Linked DNA regions of Prosthecodimorpha staleyi. The main gene of each other region encodes a partner of the protein of the gene in region 2 in a complex. Links are inferred from orthologs where the notes say so. Each region holds a gene or a part of one and is shown on either strand. Other genes may lie near its edges.

Region 1 (4,489 bases), on a different replicon or contig from region 2:
TCTGGGACGCCGTCTGCGAACTGTTGTCATGTCCGGTGCGTCCGGACGGGACGGGAACCGGTCCGGCGGCAGCCGGGATCCGGTCCCCTGGCCCGGAATTCCACGGCGCGGCGGGCGTCCCGAGATCGATCGGGCGACCGCCGCCCTGGCGCAGGTTCGGTCCGGACGGCAACGTCCCGCGGCGGAGCCGGTGCCGCATCACCAACGTGAATGCAGGAGGCGCCACGCCAGACGCGCCGCTTGCTCGTGAGAAAATCGGGGGTTCCAACCCATGGAAAAGATACCGATGACGCCGGCCGGCTTCACCGCTCTCGAATCCGAGCTGAAGATGCGTCAGCAGGAAGAGCGGCCGCGCATCATCGCCGCCATCTCGGAAGCGCGTGCCCATGGCGACCTCTCGGAAAATGCCGAGTACCACGCCGCCAAGGAGGCGCAGAGCCACAACGAGGGCCGCATCGCCGAGCTCGAGGACAAGCTCAGCCGCGCCGAGGTGATCGACGTCACCAAGCTCCACGGCACCAAGATCAAGTTCGGCGCCACCGTCACCCTCGTCGACGAGGATACGGAGGAGAAGCGCACCTACCAGATCGTCGGCGACATGGAGGCCGACGTGAAGCTCGGCCGCATCTCGATCTCCTCGCCGATCGCCCGCGCGCTGATCGGCAAGGATGTCGGCGACACCGTCGAGGTCATGGCCCCGGGCGGCGCCCGCTCCTACGAGGTGATCGGCGTCCGCTTCGGCTGACGGCCGCACGGTCGCACACGTCCGACGACACGAAATGCCCGGGCTTGCCGGGCATTTCCATGTCTGCTCCATGAACGGGATCGCGTGCGGCCGGACCGGCGCCCCCTCACCCGATCGGCACCGTCGGTTCGTCTTTGGCGGTGCGGATGGCGAGGGCGGTCTTCACGCCGGCGACGGCCGGGGCCTTGGTCAGTTCGTCGATGACGAAATCCTGGAAGCTGCGCAGGTCGGGGGCGACGCATTTCAGCATGAAGTCGATCTCGCCGGACAGGATCCAGCATTCCCGGACCAGGGCCCAGCCGCGCACCTTGTCCTGGAAGGCGGCGAGGTCGTGATCGGCCTGGCTCGCCAGCGAGACGAAGCAGAAGGCGACCAGATCGAAACCGAGCGCCTTCTCGTCGAGCAGCGTGCGATAGCCGCGGATGATGCCCGCCTCCTCCAGCGATCGCACACGGCGCAGGCAGGGCGGCGCCGAGATGCCGACCCGTCGCGCCAGTTCGACATTGGTCATGCGGCCGTCGGCCTGCAACTCGCGCAGGATGTGCCAGTCGATCTCGTCGAGACGATGTTTCAAGGGGGAATCCGAAGCCGCGGACCCATGCGGCCGTGGCGCCGGCCGGCGAGGGTCGAAGACTCTGATGGGGGTTGCGCCGCGTCGCCGCTCTGTAGCACTTTCGCCGCCGCGCGGAAATGACCGCATGGAGGCCGATCCTGTCCGACCCGCCCGCGCCGACCGCCGCGTCGCCCCCGACCGTCTGGATCCTGACCGACGGCAAGGCCGGCGATGTCGGCCCCTGCCTCGGCCTCGCCGAGGCGCTCGGCGCGCACCCCCGCCTTCATGTCGTGCCGCGCGAACGGTCCCATCTGGCGAAGCTGGCCGATCTCGCCGGCTGGCCGGCCGCCCTGCCCGACGAACTGGCGCCGCCCTGGCCCGATCTGGTGCTCGCCTGCGGCGCGCCGGCCGTGCCCTTCGCCCGGGCGATCAAGCGCCGGGCCGGCCGGCGCAGCTTCGTGGTCTTCCTGCGCGATCCGCGCCCGCCGCATCGCGGCGCCTTCGACATGCTCTGGATGCCGGCGCATGACGGCCCGCGCGGGCGTTCCATCGTGGTCACCGAGACGAGCCCGCACCGGATCGCGCCCGCGCTCCTCGCCCGTCACCGGGCCCGCCCCCCGGTCTGGGCCGAGACCCTGCCCGGCCCGCGCATCGCCGTCGTCGTCGGCGGCGGCCCGGGCCTCGACGCCCTGCCCGACCGCCTGGAGCGCCTCCTGCCCGAGGCCGGCTCGTTCATGATGACGCCATCGCGCCGGACCGATCCCGCCCTGGCCGCGCGCATCGCCGCGATCGTCGGGCGCCGACCGGCCTTCGTCTGGACCGGCGAGGGCGACAATCCCTACCCGGCCATGCTGGCGCTCGCGGATGCGATCGTGGTCACCGGGGACAGCCACAACATGGTTTCGGAGGCCCTGGCGACCGGCCGGCCGGTCCTGGTGCACGAACCGGCAACCTTGAAGAACAAGTTTCGACGATTTCTCGACGGGTTATATAGCCGAGGCCTGATCCGGCCATTTGAAGGTCGGCTGGAAAGCTATACATATGAAGCGTTGGATTCTACGAAGGTCGTAGCGGACGAAATCGCCCGCCGGCTTGAGGCGTTTCGCACCACGGGACGCGGCGGGGCATGAGCGATGCGAAACCCCGACGTCGCGGCGGGCGTAAGGGAATCTGATCCGGGGCTGCCCGGCATCGGCGAGCAAGGTTTCTATCCATGGCATCTTCGAAGGTCCTCATCATCGGCTCCGGCCCTGCCGGCTACACGGCGGCGATCTATGCGGCCCGTGCCATGCTCGAACCGGTGCTGATCGCCGGCATCCAGCCGGGCGGCCAGCTGACCGTCACGACCGAGGTCGAGAACTATCCGGGCTTCGCCGAGGCGATCCAGGGGCCGTGGCTGATGGAGCAGATGCGCGCCCAGGCCGAGCATGTCGGGACCAAGATCGTCTACGACACGATCACCAGGGCCGACCTGTCGCGCCGGCCGTTCCGCCTGGAGGGCGATTCCGGCACGGTCTACGAGGGCGAGACCCTGGTCATCGCCACCGGCGCGCAGGCGCGCTGGCTCGGCCTGCCGTCGGAGGAGACCTTCCGCGGCTTCGGCGTCTCGGCCTGCGCCACCTGCGACGGCTTCTTCTACCGCGGCCGCAACGTGCTGGTGGTCGGCGGCGGCAACACCGCCGTCGAGGAGGCCCTCTATCTGACCAATCATGCCGCCAAGGTGACCGTCGTGCACCGGCGCGACAGCTTCCGGGCGGAACGCATCCTGCAGCAGCGGCTGGCCGCCAATCCCAAGATCGAGGTGATCTGGGACAGCGAAGTCGCCGAGGTGCTGGGCGGCGGCACGCCGCCGGGCGTGACGGGCGCCCGGCTCAGGAACGTCAAGACCGGCGCGCTGACCGACATCGCGGTCGACGGCGTCTTCGTGGCGATCGGCCACAAGCCTGCCGTCGAGCTGTTCGAGGGTCAGGTCCGCCTGAAGCCGTCCGGCTACATCTGGACGGCGCCCTATTCCACCGCCACCAGCGTTCCGGGCGTCTTCGCCGCCGGCGACGTGGCCGACGATGTGTTCCGTCAGGCCGTCACCGCGGCCGGGATGGGCTGCATGGCGGCGCTGGAGGCCGAGAAATTCATCGCCGGGATTTCGCATCACCGCGAAGCAGCCGAGTAAAGGTCGCGCGGAAACCGGCGACGGATACGATCCGGAGCCGGTCGGGCGCGCCGCGACAGACGAGGGGGAATCGGCTTGGACTGGGACAAGCTCCGTATTTTTCACGCCGCCGCCGAAGCCGGCAGCTTCACGCATGCCGGCGAAAAGCTGGACATGAGCCAATCGGCGGTCAGCCGGCAGGTCAGCGCGCTGGAACAGGATTTGAACGTCCCCCTGTTCCATCGCCATGCCCGCGGCCTGATCCTGACCGAGCAGGGCGAACTCCTGTTCCGCACCGCGCGCGAGGTTCTGGTCAAGCTCGATCAGGTGCGTTCGCGGCTGGTCGAGACCAAGGAGAAGCCGTCCGGGTCGCTGCGCGTGACCACGACCTTCGGGCTCGGCACCTCCTGGCTGACCGCACGCATCCACGAATTCGTCGACCTCTACCCGGATGTGCAGCTCGAACTGATCCTCGACGACGAGGAGCTCGATCTCGGCATGCGGCAGGCCGACGTGGCGCTGCGCATCCGCCAGCCGGTGCAGCCGGACCTGATCCAGCGCAAGCTGTTCACGGTGCATTTCCACCTCTACGCCTCGCAGGCCTATCTGAAGCGCCACGGCAGCCCGGAAAGCGTCGCCGATCTCGACGAGCACCGCACCGTGACCTTCGGCCAGTCCACCCCGACCTATCTGCGCGACATGAACTGGCTGGAGACCGCCGGCCGGCAGCCGGGCAATCCGCGCAAGGCGACGCTGAAGATCAACAACGTGATCGCCATCAAGCGCGCGGTGGAGCGGGGCATCGGCATAGCGCTGCTGCCGGACTATCTGATCGATCCGGGCTCGGAACTGGTGCAGCTGATCCCGGAGGCCGACGTGCCGGCCTTCGACTGCTACTTCGTCTATCCGGAAGAGATGCGCAACACCGCCCGCGTCAAGGTGTTCCGCGACTTTCTGATCACCAAGGCCGAGCGCTGGACCTTCTGACGACCGGCACCCTCGCCACGAATGCCGGTCCCGCCGTGCGTCCCAGGCGGCGGGA
Region 2 (6,384 bases):
CTCGACCGTTTCATCACGGCCGCGGGACAATCCGACAAGCAGACCGACATCGGATTGGCACACTCCTTCGGGCGCGTGCGGGGCGCCTCGCAGGAGGCCGCCCGCGAAGCCTGGCTCGACATCTTCCTGACGAAGGACCGCAAGCCGCGCGCGGCGAGCCGCTTCGCGACCAAATTCGTCAAGGACCGGATCGGCGACCTGGAGGAGCGCCTCGATCGCGAGAGCACCCGCCTCGCCGGCCTCGTCGACCGGATGGTGGCGCACCGTGCCCGCGCCGCGACGCTGGCGCTGATCGCGCTCGGCGACGCCGTCCTGGCCGACTACGAGATGTCCAAGCGGGCGCGCGGGGCGCTCGATTTCGACGACCTGATCGCCCGCACGCTGCAGCTCCTGTCGCGTTCCGAGGCCGCCGCCTGGGTCCAGTACAAGCTCGACCGCGGCATCGACCATGTCCTCGTCGACGAGGCGCAGGACACCAGCCCGCGCCAATGGGCGATCGTCCGCCAGCTGACCGAGGAGTTCTTCGCCGGCGAAGGCGCGCGTCGCGGCCGCACGATCTTCGCGGTCGGCGACGAGAAGCAGTCGATCTATTCGTTCCAGGATGCCGCCCCGAAGGAATTCGGCGCCAACGAGGCCCATTTCGCTACTCTCGTACCGCGCGGCGGCGGCCGCTTCGACCGGGTCCCGCTCGATCTCTCGTTCCGCTCGACGCCGGACGTGCTGGAGGCGGTCGACCGGGTCTTCGCCGCGCCGGAGATGCAGGCCGGCGTCGCCGGCGGCGGCTGGCAGAGGCATCTCGCCGTGCGCGCCGCGGCGCCAGGGCTGGTCGAGATCTGGCCGCCGGTGATGCCGGTGGCACAGAGCGAGCCGGAGGATTGGACCGCGCCGATCGACCGGCTCGGCGCCGCCGCGCCGCCGCTGCTGCTCGCCCGGCGCATCGCCGACGAAATCGAGCGGCTGACCGCGCCGGGCTTCCGGCTGGAGGGCACCGGCCGGCCGGTCCGCCCGCGCGACGTGTTGATCCTGGTCCGCAAGCGCGGCGCCTTCGTCGAGGCCATGAACCGGGTGTTGAAGGAGCGTGGCATCCCGGCCGCCGGCGCCGACCGGCTGCGGCTGACCGACCACATCGCGATCGAGGACCTGATCGCACTCGGCCGCGTCGTGCTGCTGCCGGAGGACGACCTGTCGCTGGCGACGGTTCTGAAAAGCCCGCTGATCGGCCTGTCGGAAGAGCAGCTCTACCGGATCGCGGCACGCCGCGAGAGCGACCGGACGGCCCTCTGGGACGCGCTGCGCGAGGCCGCCGGAGACGGTCTGGCGGGCGCCGATGCCGGGGGCGGCGCCATGGCGGGTGCGGACGAAGCCCGCGACGCGACCGATCCGGCGATCGCCGAGGCCTATCGCCGGCTGGCCGGCTGGCGCCGCCGCGCCGACCTGGTGCCGCCGTTCGAATTCTATGCCGGCATCCTGTCGGCGGAGGGCGGCCGCCGCCGCTTCGTCGCCCGGCTCGGCCCCGAGGCCGACGACGTGATCGACGAGTTCCTGGCCGCCGCGCTCGCCCACGACCGCGTCGCCGCGCCGAGCCTCGCCGGCTTCCTGGCCGCCTTCGCGGCGAGCCCGCCGGAGATCAAGCGCGAAATGGACGAGGCGCGCGACGAGGTCCGCGTCATGACCGTGCACGGCGCCAAGGGCCTGGAGGCGCCGGTGGTGTTCCTGGTCGACGGCGGCTCCAAGCCGGTCAACGCACGCCACGCGCCGAAGCTGGTCGCCGTGCCGGTCGTCGCCGCGGCCGGGCTCGATGCCGTGCCGCTGCTGGTCTGGTGCCCGCGCAAGGACCTCCGCTCCGCCCGGATCGAGGCGGCGATCGCCGACTGGCAACGCGAGCAGGGCGAGGAATACCGCCGCCTGCTCTATGTCGCCATGACGCGCGCCGCCGACCGCCTCTATGTCGTCGCCCATGCCGGCCGGAGCGGGCTCGACGACGAGTGCTGGTTCCAGGCGATCGACCAAGTTCTGGCGGCCGCGCCCGAGGCCGTCCGGATCGAGGCGCCGGACGGGACGCTCACGGCGACGCGCTGGCGCGCGGCCGAGCGCCCGCCGGTGCCGCCGGTCGCGGAGGCGACGACGGCCGGTCCGGTCGAGAGCCCCCTGCCCGACTGGATCGCGCGGCCGGCGCCGTCGGTCGCCGGCCCGGACCTCTTGCGGCCGTCCAAGGCGCTGGCCGAGATCGAAACCAGGGAGGCGCTGCCGGCCTATCCGGCGGTCAGCGCCTTCGAGGCGGCGCTCACCCCGGAATCCTTCGAGGCCCGGCGCGGCCGGGTGATCCACAAGCTGCTCGAAGTCCTGCCCGACATGGCCCCGGCGCGGCGGCGGACGGCGGCGGAGGCCTTCGTGGCGCGCACGCTCGCCGACAGCGAGGCCGCAGATCGGGGCCGGCTGGTCGACGAGGTCCTGCGCGTGATCGAGGACCAGGCCTTCGCGGCCCTGTTCGCGCCCGGCTCGCGTGCCGAGGTGGCCATTGCCGGCGAGATCGCCCTCGCCGACGGCACGCGCCGCGCCGTCTCGGGCCAGATCGACCGGCTCGCCGTCTCGGCGACGGATGTCGTCGTGCTCGACTACAAGACCAACCGCAACCCGCCCTCCGACGCGGCCGGCACGCCGCGCGACTATCTCGCCCAGATGGCCGTCTATCGGCGCGTGCTCGCCGACATCTTCCCCGGCCGGCGCATCCGCTGCGCGATCCTGTGGACCGCCCGCCCGGCGATCGTCGAGCTCGATCCGGCGGCGCTCGACGCCATGGCGGCCAGCCTCTCCTTTTCGTGACGGGAGGCTTTTGGCGCGGTCTTCTTGACGCTACCCGACCCGGTTCCTACCTTGGTCCATCCGATGCATACTTGCGGCGCGCGAAGCGCCCGTTCCGAAAGGCCTTTCCCATGGCGTCCGAGAAAGTCACCGATTCGTCGTTCGAAGCCGACGTGCTCAAGTCCTCCGAGCCCGTGCTGGTCGACTTCTGGGCCGAATGGTGCGGCCCGTGCCGCATGATCGCCCCGGCGCTCGAGGAGATCTCGACCGAGATGTCCGGCAGCGTGAAGATCGCCAAGCTCAATATCGACGACAACCAGCGCATCGCGCAGGTCTATGGCGTGCGCTCGATCCCGACCCTGATCCTGTTCCGCGACGGCAAGCCGGCCGCGAACCTGGTCGGCGCCTATCCGAAGAACAAGATGGTGGAATGGATCAAGACCAACATCGCCTGATCCGCCGCCCTTCGGCACCGTCATCCGTCGCAACGCCCCGGCCCCGGCCGGGGCGTTTGCGTATCGGCCTACGGATGGCTTGATTTCGCCGCTGCGAAACCTCAAATGCACGGCCGGAACCGAACCCGAATCCGGCCTGTTGATTGAGGACGCCATGAGCGACGAAACCCGTTCGAACACCACCGCGGCGGATCAGACCGAAGCGGCGGCCGCGGGCGCGCCGACGCCCGACGCCGCTCCCGCCGAGACCGCCTCCCCCGATCCGACCGAACAGCTGCGCGCCGAACATGCCGAGATGAAGGATCGCCTGCTCCGTACGCTGGCCGAGATGGAAAATCTGCGCCGGCGCACCGAGAAGGAGATCAAGGACGCGCGCGAATACGCCATCACGGCCTTCGCCCGCGATCTTCTCGGCGTCTCCGACAACCTGACCCGCGCGGTCGGCGCCCTGCCGGCCGAGGCGCGCGCGGCGGCCGAGGCCGCCGTCACGTCCCTGATCGAGGGCGTCGAACTGACCGGCCGCGAACTCGCCAAGGCGATGGAGAAGCACGGCGTGCGCCGCATCGAGCCGATGGGCGGCCGCTTCGACCCGAACCTGCATCAGGCGATGTTCGAGATTCCGAATGCGGAAGTCCCGTCCGGGACCGTGCTGCAGGTGCTGCAGGACGGCTACGTGCTCGGCGACCGCGTGCTCCGCCCGGCCCTGGTCGGCGTCGCCAAGGGCGGCCCGAAGGCCCCCGCAGCGCCCGCCGAGCCGGCCGGCGTCGACCGCACGGTCTGATCCGAAGGGTGGTCTGAATGGATCAGGGCGACCCCGCTGCCGGCCTCAGCGCCGCGGCAGGGTCGTCTCGGAACGGCTGCCGTCGCGGAATTCGAGCCGGACGGTCACCGAGCGGGTCGTCGGCGGGATCTTGAAATAGGGCGTCGCGCTCGGCGGCAGCGAGAACGGATCCTTTGGGTCGCAGGGCGGCAGCGGAATGGCCTTGTCGACCGGCTCGCTGTCGAGGCCATAGGTGGCCTTGGCGATGGTGCAGCGATAGGTCATCAGGTGGGTCGTGTAGAGGGTCAGGCCGGTCCCCTCGCGGTAGGCCACCCACGAGCCCTTGGTCATCTCCAGGGCCTGCCGCTGCTGACCGACCAGGGCCGACATCGGATCGAACGGAATCCGGAACGGCCCGACTGCGCTGCCGCGCAAGTCCTGGTAGGCGACCTCGATCACCTGCGGCTCGGCGCCGGGGATGACCGAGATGGTCGTGTTCGGGCTCGGCCGGCCGGTGCGCTGGTCGATGCCGACGGCCGGTCCCGCCTGGACCATCGGTCCCGCCTCGCCGAGCCGGTAGGAGAAGCCGGTCGCCGGCTCGGGCAATTGCACATAGACGGACCAGTCGGCATTCGAGCGCGTGAAGATCGCGCGCGGCTCGCTCGGCATGTTGATCAGCGCCGTCTCCAGCACGCCGCGGCGGCGGCGCGCCTTGTCGAGCCAGTCGGCCAGCATGGAGAGGTCCAGGAACCGGTTCTTCAGCAGGCCGGCTTCCTCGGCCTGCAGGAAGCGGTTGAGCGCGTCGCGCTCGCGCCGCTTCTCGCCGATGGTCTGGCTGCCGAGCCGGGATTCGGAGAACTCGTCGGCATAGAGATACCAGCCCGGCCCGTAATCGGGATTCATGGCCATGAAGGCCTCGATCCGGCGGCGGCGGTCGCCATCCTCGGCGAGCGTCGCGGCGACCAGTTCGAAGGCCGGGGCGCGATTGCGATCGGCCAGCGTGGCGAAGACCTGGCGGGCGCCCGAACGGCCGTCCTGGACCAGCACCAGGGCGGCGAGCCGGCTCCAGGGATCGACCGCATCGAGGTCGAGCCCGGCGACCTTCAGATAGGCCCGGCGCGCCTCGACGGCATCGCCGCGCATCTCCGCCGTGCGGGCATTGTGATACCATTCCGGAGCGTTGCGCGGCTCGGGCACCGGTCCGGTCGCCGCCAGGGCCGCGAAACGGCGGGCCATGTCCTCGATCGAGACCGTCGCGGCCGGCGATACCGAGGCAAGCTTCGAGGTATCGGCCGCACCGGGTCCGGCAGCGACGCGCAGGGCCGGCTCCGGCGCGGCGATCGGCGGAAGGGCATCGGCGTCGATATCCTCCGGTGGCAGGCGCGGCGGCGCGACCGCGGCCAGGATCTCGCCGGTCGCGGTCTGGCCGACATGGGTCGGCACGGTGGGCGCCGCCGAGGCGGCAACACGGGCAAACCGACCGGCGTGCGGAGGAAGGACTTCGGACGGACGTTCGCTGAACAGGGCCGGCGCCGCCATCGGAACCAGTACGGCCGCTGCCGCCACCAAACCGGCGAGCCCGACCCGCCGCGCGAGACGGGCGGGAAGGCGTGCCTCACCGGCAAAAGGCCCGGCGCCGTCGAGGTCCCTTCCGTAGGGGCCGGGCGCGTTGCCGGGACGATGCGAGGCGCGGGCCGACCGCTGAACCGCCATTTCGACCCTTCGACCGTCCGACATCGACGCAAAATCCCACTGTGGCGCTTCTGCAGCTTGTTACAGGGGATGTGTTTCTCCCTGATTTCGTCGAGTGTTACCCATTGCCTTGCCGCACCGGCCGGGCCACCCTGTCGGTCCTCGCAGCCGGGGCTGGATCCGGCGCTCCCGCCGGAATTCGACGCGCATGCTGAAGTCCCGCGACTGGTCTCCGGTCCCCTGGCAGGGCGCCGACGGCGTGATCCTGTTCGACGGCGTCTGCGTGTTCTGCTCGCGATGGGTCCGCTTCGTGGCCCGGCGCGACCATGCGCGGCGGTTCCGCTTCCTGCCGATCCAGAACGATGCCGGCCGCCGTCTGGCCGCCGCGCTGGGAATCGACCCCGAGGCGCCCGAGACCAACGCCGTCGCGGTCGGCGGCAGGGTCTGGTTCAAGTCCGATGCCGCCATCGAGGTCACCCGCCACCTGCCCGCCTGGCGCTGGACGCCGGTCGCCCGCCTGGTGCCGCGCGTCGTGCGCGATGGCCTCTACGACCTGATCGCCCGCAATCGCTATCGCCTGTTCGGCCGCAGCGAGACCTGCATGGTACCCGGCCCGGATCTGGCCGGCCGACTCGTCGCCGGGGGAAGCGATCCGACATGACGGCCCGTCGCGTT

What was found. Proteins that work in one complex are often made in the same cells at the same time.
Region 1: the proteins of trxA (region 2) and trxB are in contact, whole or in part, in a crystal structure (PDB 1F6M), measured with the Escherichia coli proteins. The link is inferred for Prosthecodimorpha staleyi from one-to-one orthologs.

Annotation. Positions count from the first base shown.
Region 1 is NZ_JAHHZF010000006.1:342,755-347,243, forward strand. The notes cover bases 1,697-4,489. They hold trxB (thioredoxin-disulfide reductase), read left to right. Parts: upstream 1,697-2,511; coding sequence 2,512-3,468; downstream 3,469-4,489. Other genes in these bases: KL771_RS14310 (mitochondrial fission ELM1 family protein), read left to right, coding at 1,697-2,428; KL771_RS14320 (LysR family transcriptional regulator), read left to right, coding at 3,544-4,434. In the rest of the region: transcription elongation factor GreA, read left to right, coding at 272-745; KL771_RS14305 (Lrp/AsnC family transcriptional regulator), read right to left, coding at 852-1,319; more of KL771_RS14310, read left to right, coding at 1,436-1,696.
Region 2 is NZ_JAHHZF010000008.1:196,080-202,463, reverse strand. What follows is about bases 1,604-4,595. They hold trxA (thioredoxin), read left to right. Parts: upstream 1,604-2,933; coding sequence 2,934-3,257; downstream 3,258-4,595. Other genes in these bases: KL771_RS17255 (hypothetical protein), read right to left, coding at 4,084-4,595; grpE (nucleotide exchange factor GrpE), read left to right, coding at 3,412-4,038; addA (double-strand break repair helicase AddA), read left to right, coding at 1,604-2,823. Also shown: more of addA, read left to right, coding at 1-1,603; more of KL771_RS17255, read right to left, coding at 4,596-5,460; KL771_RS17250 (thiol-disulfide oxidoreductase DCC family protein), read left to right, coding at 5,918-6,370; KL771_RS17245 (SDR family oxidoreductase), read left to right, coding at 6,367-6,384. UniProt on the Escherichia coli protein: Participates in various redox reactions through the reversible oxidation of its active center dithiol to a disulfide and catalyzes dithiol-disulfide exchange reactions.